Sporocytophaga myxococcoides DSM 11118: one gene and its partner. The main gene of each other region encodes a partner of the protein of the gene in region 2 in a complex. Links are inferred from orthologs where the notes say so. Each region holds a gene or a part of one and is shown on either strand. Other genes may lie near its edges. The genes, in order: mfd and uvrA.

Region 1 (4,196 bases), on a different replicon or contig from region 2:
AGAATGATCACGCAAAGTTAAGGTGCCAGAAGTGAATCTTTTATTACCTTCTTTAAGTTGCTTCAACACCTCATCAGGCGTGAGCTTCTGCTGCTCTTCTGCAGTTAATACTTTTTCTATAAGGGGATTTAATGCTTCCATAATACGCTCTATACAATATTTTAAACTGAAAAAAGACAGATTCAAAACTAACTAAAATGAATGGAACTCTATGTGTATTTTTTCGACAATAAAAATAAATATTCAAAAAGACTCATGAAATAAGCAGATGAAATAAGAGAAGGATCTCTTACTTCACCACCTCTGTCACAACAACAGGATTTATTTTTTGAAGAGTATCCATTGCCTGATGCATAAAGTCAATATCTTCGAATACAATCATCGGCTTTTTATTGACTTCTTTCAGTTTACACTTTTTAGGGTTCTTCTGAGCAAAAAGAAGGATTTTGCCAAATATATCCGACTTGTAATATGCATCATTATTCTGAACAAAATACCCCTTCATTGTTCCGTTCTTGATTGTGAGCTTTTCAAAACCAAGACCTTCTGCAAGCCATCTAAGCCTTACCGTTTCTACAAGATCTTTAACTTCATCCGGAAGCGGACCAAAACGATCTACGATAGATGCCCTATACTTTTCAAGCTCCTCTTCAGTCTTAATATTGTCAAGGGTAGAATAAAGACTTAATCTTTCAGAAATATTGGAAACATAAGTCTCTGGTATAATCACAGCAAGGTCAGTTTCAATCTGGCAATCGGTAGACTTATTTAAATCTTTTGCATCCAGCTCTTTCTTGAACAGCTCTGCAAATTCAGTTTCCTTAAGCTCTTGTATCGCTTCATCAAGGATTTTATGATACATATCAAATCCAAGATCAGAGATAAACCCACTTTGTTCCGCACCAAGTAAGTTCCCTGCTCCACGAATATCCAGGTCTCGCATTGCAACCTTAAAACCATCGCCAAGATCAGAGAACTCTTCAAGAGCACTTAATCTCTTTCTTGAATCAGCCGGTAATGTAGATACAGGAGGAGTAAGAAGATAACAGAATGCTTTTTTATTGGAACGTCCTACTCGGCCCCTCATCTGATGCAAATCAGATAGGCCAAACATATGTGCTGAATTGATTATAATGGTATTAGCATTAGGAATATCCAGACCTGATTCAATAATATTGGTTGAAACAAGCACGTCATATTCCGCCTCCACAAACTTCAGCATGACCTTTTCGAGCTTATCGCCTTCCATTTGCCCATGAGCCACGCCCATTTTTGCATCTGGAACGAGCCGCTTGATCCTATCAGCCATCTCTTCAATGTCTTTTACTCTGTTATGAACAAAGAACACTTGTCCACCACGCTTCAACTCATGACTCACAGCATCACGTATAACAACATCATTGAATGCATGAATTTCTGTAGTAACCGGTTGCCTGTTCGGAGGTGGTGTAGCAATAATTGACAGGTCTCTGGCCCCCATCAATGAGAAATGCAGAGTTCTCGGAATAGGCGTGGCAGTAAGAGTCAACGTATCCACATTGACTTTAAATTCCTTAAGTTTATCCTTAACCTTCACTCCAAACTTCTGCTCTTCGTCAATAATCAACAATCCAAGATCTTTAAACTTCACATCCTTACCGATAAGACGATGTGTGCCTATAAGGATATTGGTCTTTCCTTCTTCTACTCTTTTAATAGTCTCTTTTATCTGCTGAGCAGTTTTAAAGCGGTTTACATATTCCACATTAACCGGGAAGCCTTTAAGTCTTTCGCTGAACGTTTTGTAATGTTGCATCGCCAGGATAGTAGTTGGGACAAGTACTGCAACCTGCTTTCCATCTGTGGCAGCCTTGAAAGCAGCTCTAACAGCGACCTCTGTTTTACCAAACCCAACATCTCCGCATACGAGACGATCCATAGGATGAGGAAGCTCCATATCAGCTTTTACATCAGCTGTGGCTTTAGCTTGATCCGGCGTATCTTCATATATAAATGAAGACTCAAGTTCTGCCTGAAGGAAAGTATCTCTGTCAAACTTAAACCCTGGAGCTGCTTTTCTTTTAGCATACAAGCTTATCAGCTCCTTGGCAATATCTTTTACTTGTTTCTTAACACGCTTCTTTTTAGTATCCCACTCTCCGGAGCCAAGTTTACTGATGGGAGGAGGAGTTCCCTCTTTACCAGTGTACTTAGAAATTTTATGAAGCGCATGTATACTTACATAAAGCAAATCGTCATCTCTGTATACCAATCTTATTGCTTCCTGCTGCCTTCCGCCAACTTCCACTTTCTCGAGTCCTGCAAAGCGGCCAACACCATAATCCGAGTGAACAACAAAATCTCCGGGGTGCAAAGTCCTCAGCTCTTTCAAAGTCATTGCTTTTGACTTTGAAAATTTCTCTTTGGTTTTGTACCTGTGGTATTTCTCAAAAATCTGATGATCGGTATAGCAAACAAGCTTTAACTGTTCATCAATAAAACCCTGCCTGAGCGCAGCATTCATTGTCTGAAATTTCAGAAACCTATCGACTTCATTAAAGATTGTAGTCAGCCTTTCGATCTGATGATAAGACTCTGCAGCAATAACATTCGTGAAATCCTTTTCCTGATATGACTTTAAATTTTCAGCAAGCAGGTTAAACTCTTTATTAAACGGCGGCTGCGGCTTAGACGAAAATTCAATGAGATTTTCAGTATCATAATAATACCTTGTTCCAAACTCAAGAATCTTGTACCCCTCAAACAGCTTTTTAAATTCTTCCGGGTTTTCAAAGAGCTGAGCAGGGGAGGTAATTAACTTAGAACCGCCAGTTTCCTTTAATATCTGTTCAAAGGAGAGTGTTGCTCTGTCAAAATATCTTTCTATAATCTCTAGCGTCAACTCAACATCTTTAACCCAGATAGAGGTATCATCAGGAAGGAACTCAAGCAAAGATTCCCTTTTCTCCTGGAGTAATTTGGTCTGCACGTTGGGGATAATAGAAAACGTTTTTTTATTCTCAACAGACAGCTGTGTATTGGGATCAAAGGTCCTTACACTTTCGATCTCATCCCCGAAAAGTTCAATTCTGTACGGATAGTCATGAGAGTAACTGAATATATCGACAATCCCTCCTCTGATGGAATATTGGCCAGCCTCGTACACAAAATCCGTTTTTTCAAAGTCATAAGTGGAGAGCAGTTCTGTAACAAACTGAAGATCTACTTTCTCTCCGACATTGGCAGTAAAGCTATTGCTCTTGAGAGATTTCTTATTGATTACTTTTTCAGTAAGTGCATCAGGATAGCTGACTATGCAAAAATTATCTTCCCCCCTGTTATTCACCGCACTAAGTACCTCTGCACGCATGAGCACATTAGCATTTTCAGTTTCTTCGAACTTATAGGGTCTTTTATATGAGTTAGGGAAAAAATGTACACTAAAGTCTTGCAGAAGCACTTGAAGGTCATTCTGAAAAAAGGAAGCCTCTTCCTTATCCTGAAGAATGAATAAATGATTTCCAGGGCTTAAACTGCAAATAGCTGCTGATACTACTGCATCCATACTGCCATTTAATCCTTTCAGGCGGAAACGTAAATTGCTGTCAGACTTTATCTTATCATGGAGAATCTGAACCAGTGGATCTTCCTGATAAAGCCTTATTAAATCTTTTACTTTCAAACTATTCTCGTTGTGAATTACAAAGTTAAAAACAATGCGAGGCAGTATAAAATTCTTTCAGGATAAATAATAATCAAAGAGGCAAAAAAGTTTGAAAAAGTCTGTTTACTAATCCGCCGCAAAAGGGTATTTGTAGGATATAGCTAAGATAAAACTTGGCTAAAATAAAGGTCGGCGATAAAATTTCTTAGGAAAGTACAATACGGTGGGGGAAACGTTTTCTTATTGTCACACCCTATGTTACCCGGGACAGGGTAACATAAGTGTAACAACAACTCTTTAAAAACACATTAAATAAAGAATATGAAAACAAATTATACTCACTGTCTTTTACGGCGACACTGATTCAAGGTTTCAAAAAAATTAAATACATCAATGAAGAGACTTTTACTATTTGTTATAAGTGCCTTTCTTCTTCAGGTTCAAGGTTATTCTCAGGTACCAGCTAGCATCAATTCAGGGAATCCGAATTTCCCTTTCCCTCAGTTTAAAGAATACAACAAGGGTGCGCTTAAAACGATCGCCAGTTTTGATC
Region 2 (3,724 bases):
CCTGCTGTAGCGACTTGATATAATAAAGGCTGGAAGGTGTGATAATTATGTCTGTCAAGAAGTACAATCTGGAACTTTCCTGAATACTTTAGTTCCTTTATAAGCTCAATCCCGCCAAATCCACCTCCTATCACTACAAGTCTTGGTTTGGTAGAATTTGGAATGTTCATAAACTGAATCCTTTTTTCAGAAGGATCACCCTTACCTTTCTCCGGCTGTTGAATAAAGTCCATATCTTATTGCCATTATCTTTAAGAAGAACGGTGTGGAAATGGCTATTGTTCCCGGTATGGGCAGCAACAGTTGGAAGCAACAGTATACACAAATGATGGCAAAGAACCTTTAAGCAAAAGCCACTATCGTATAATCCAATAAGAAAAAGTAGAAATTTTAAAGAGGAAGGAAGAACTATTTAAGTTCTTCCTTTAAAAATTTCGCAGTATAGCTTCGTTTATCCTTGGCTACGACTTCAGGAGTTCCCTGTACTAGGATTTCACCACCACCGGCTCCACCCTCAGGACCAAGGTCAATAATGTAATCTGCAACCTTTATTACATCAAGGTTGTGCTCAATGATTAGGACAGTATTCCCTTTGTCAGCAAGTTTATTAAGCACATCCAGCAAGTGTCTGATATCCTCAAAATGAAGACCAGTAGTAGGCTCATCAAGAATATATAAAGTTTTGCCTGTATCTTTTTTTGAAAGCTCTGTTGCCAGTTTAACTCTTTGCGCTTCTCCACCAGATAAGGTAGTTGCATGCTGGCCAAGAGTAATATAACCGAGCCCAACTTCAAACAGGGTCTGAACTTTTCTATGAATTTTCGGAATGCTTTCGAAAAATTCCGTTGCCTGTTCAACCGTCATTTCAAGTACGTCTGCAATAGATTTTCCTTTGTACCTGACTTCAAGTGTTTCTCTGTTATATCTTTTTCCCTTACAGGTTTCACAGAAAACATGAACATCCGGAAGGAAGTCCATCTCAATTACCTTTAATCCTGCACCTTCACATGTTTCACAACGACCGCCCTTTACATTGAAGGAAAAACGACCAGGTTTATATCCTCTGATTTTAGCTTCAGGAAGCTGAGAGAAAAGATTTCGTATTTCAGTGAATACTTCAGTATAAGTTGCAGGGTTTGACCTTGGAGTTCTTCCTATAGGTGACTGATCTACTTCAATTACTTTGTCAAGATGCTCAAGTCCATCTACTTTTTTAAAGTTCAGAGGCTCTCTTCTTGAATTGTAAAAATGCTTGTTTAGAATCGGGAACAAGGTATCATGGATCAGTGAAGATTTGCCGCTTCCTGATACACCTGTTATACAAATCATCTTACCAAGCGGAAGTTCAAGATTGACATTCTTCAGGTTATTCCCTTTTGCACCTAGCAATTTCAGGTATTCTCCAGAACCATCCCTTCTTTTCGCAGGGACTTCAATATTCAGTTTACCTTTTAAATACTTGGCCGTTAAGCTATCCTTCTTAAGGAATTCATCAGGAGTTCCTGATGCTACAACATTTCCTCCATGACGTCCAGCTCCAGGACCTATGTCAAGTATGTAATCACACTCGAGCATCATATCCTTGTCGTGCTCTACTACAAGAACAGAGTTACCGATATCTCTCAGATTTTTCAAAGCACTTATCAGCTTTACGTTATCACGCTGATGCAGACCAATACTAGGCTCGTCAAGAATATAAAGTACACCGACAAGTTGAGTACCTATCTGCGTTGCAAGTCTGATCCTTTGAGATTCACCACCAGAGAGTGTTCTCATGGGCCTGTCCAACATCAGATAATCCAACCCTACGTCTACAAGAAAACCTATTCTCTTTTTGATTTCTTTAACTACCTCTGCTGCGATTTGCTTTTGTCTTGAAGTAAGTTTTTTATCAAGGTTGGTAAACCATGTGTCCAGAGTGGAAATGTCCATCCTGGCTAGCTCCGAGATATTCTTTCCGTTGATTTTAAAATGAAGAGATTCCTTTTTCAGCCTTGCTCCATGACATTCATGGCAAACGTTAACTGTGGTATAATCGCTAAGCCAGTCCTGGGTCTTTTCAGAACCATACTCTTGCTGCTGCTTCATAAAGTTGATGATTCCATCAAACTTAAAGTTGTAAACATTACCGGATGAAGCCTTCATTCTAACGGCTTCTTCGGTTCCATATAAAATTACATCCAGTATTTCTCTGGGAATTTTTGAAACCGGAGTGCTTACATTCAGTTGATATTTTTTCAGGATGGCTTCAATCTGTTTGAAGATCCATATATCACGGTATTCCCCAAGTGGTTCAATTGCACCTCTGCTTATGCTAAGAGAAGTATCAGGTATCACTGCATCTTCCGTTATTTCTTCCACCTGACCTAATCCATTGCAAACTGGGCAAGCGCCATATGGACTGTTGAAAGAAAACATGTTCGGAGCAGGTTCATCATATGAGATCCCAGACTCCGGATCCATCAGATATTTGGAATAAAATTTCGCCTGGGCATTTTTGGTTTCCTGCAAAAGCATGATAATTCCTTTTCCATGCGTCATGGCAGTCTTAACAGATTGAGAAATCCTGAATCTGTCTTCGTCTCTCACCAGAACCCTGTCGATCACAATTTCTATATCGTGAATCTTATAACGATCTACCTGCATTTTTGGGACCAGCTCCATCAGTTCCCCATCTACTCTTACTTTGGTAAAACCCATCTTTCTGATTTCCTGAAAAAGTTCCCTGTAGTGACCTTTTCTTCCTTTTACCACAGGAGCAAGGATATTCAGCTTCTGACCATCGAAATTATCTATAATATGCTGCAAGATCTGATCTTCAGACTGCCGCACCATTTTATTTCCTGTAACATATGAAAATGCATCTGAAGCTCTTGCATAAAGCAAACGCATAAAATCATATATTTCAGTAACGGTACCAACGGTAGATCTTGGATTTTTGGAAGTCGTTTTTTGCTCAATAGAAATAACCGGACTAAGACCATTAATTTTATCTACTTCCGGCCTTTCCATATCACCGATAAAAGATCTGGCATATGTTGAGAAGCTCTCCATATATCTTCTCTGCCCTTCGGCGTAAATGGTGTCGAACGCAAGACTTGACTTACCACTTCCGCTTATACCGGTAATGACTACCAGTTTATTTCTCGGAATGGCAAGATCTATATTTTTGAGATTATGTTCTCTTGCACCAAAAACTTCGATGTATTCAAATCCCGTAGAATCTGTAAAAGTTGTTTCTTTAGATTTTTTCACTTCGTTAACTCGCTCCACTGGCATAACAATTTCTATAAGGGAAGGTTCGCTTACCCGAAATGCAAGTTAAAAGGAAAAAAGCAATAACAGGAATACTCTTAGTAGGAATTTTTAAAAGCGTCGGGTTCAAACTCCCCGATGGATGCTCCATTCATGATATTGCTAAGTTTGTCAACATCTTTTTCAGGAATAAGCATCTTGTTGCTGTCAATTTGCGGTTTCAGAGCTATACGGGTAGCTTCTAACGGAATGATTATCTCGAAACTCATCTTTTTGTTACTGACAGTCAATTTATTACCAAGAATCCAGGGGTTGAATTCTTTTAGTGTTACCAAATCGGTTTTATGTAATCTTGCAAACTTGTCAAGATTGGTAATAGTGGAATCAACACGCACAAGCTTCATCTTTGGCCTCTGCTTGCGCAAAACAGTAATTCCGTATTTCGCAGGATGGTTAAGCAGATCTTTTA

The links.
Region 1: the proteins of uvrA (region 2) and mfd are in contact, whole or in part, in a crystal structure (PDB 4DFC), measured with the Escherichia coli proteins. The link is inferred for Sporocytophaga myxococcoides DSM 11118 from one-to-one orthologs.

What each region holds. Positions count from the first base shown.
Region 1 is NZ_AUFX01000012.1:27,511-31,706, reverse strand. What follows is about bases 90-3,963. They hold mfd (transcription-repair coupling factor), read right to left. Parts: upstream 3,662-3,963; coding sequence 290-3,661; downstream 90-289. Other genes in these bases: K350_RS0115465 (carbonic anhydrase family protein), read right to left, coding at 90-141. Also shown: more of K350_RS0115465, read right to left, coding at 1-89; K350_RS0115455 (T9SS type A sorting domain-containing protein), read left to right, coding at 4,037-4,196. UniProt on the Escherichia coli protein: Couples transcription and DNA repair by recognizing RNA polymerase (RNAP) stalled at DNA lesions. Mediates ATP-dependent release of RNAP and its truncated transcript from the DNA, and recruitment of nucleotide excision repair machinery to the damaged site.
Region 2 is NZ_KE384560.1:12,034-15,757, reverse strand. The notes cover bases 209-3,610. They hold uvrA (excinuclease ABC subunit UvrA), read right to left. Parts: upstream 3,280-3,610; coding sequence 409-3,279; downstream 209-408. Other genes in these bases: K350_RS29475 (lytic transglycosylase domain-containing protein), read right to left, coding at 3,354-3,610; K350_RS29480 (NAD(P)/FAD-dependent oxidoreductase), read right to left, coding at 209-233. In the rest of the region: more of K350_RS29480, read right to left, coding at 1-208; more of K350_RS29475, read right to left, coding at 3,611-3,724. UniProt on the Escherichia coli protein: The UvrABC repair system catalyzes the recognition and processing of DNA lesions. UvrA is an ATPase and a DNA-binding protein. A damage recognition complex composed of 2 UvrA and 2 UvrB subunits scans DNA for abnormalities.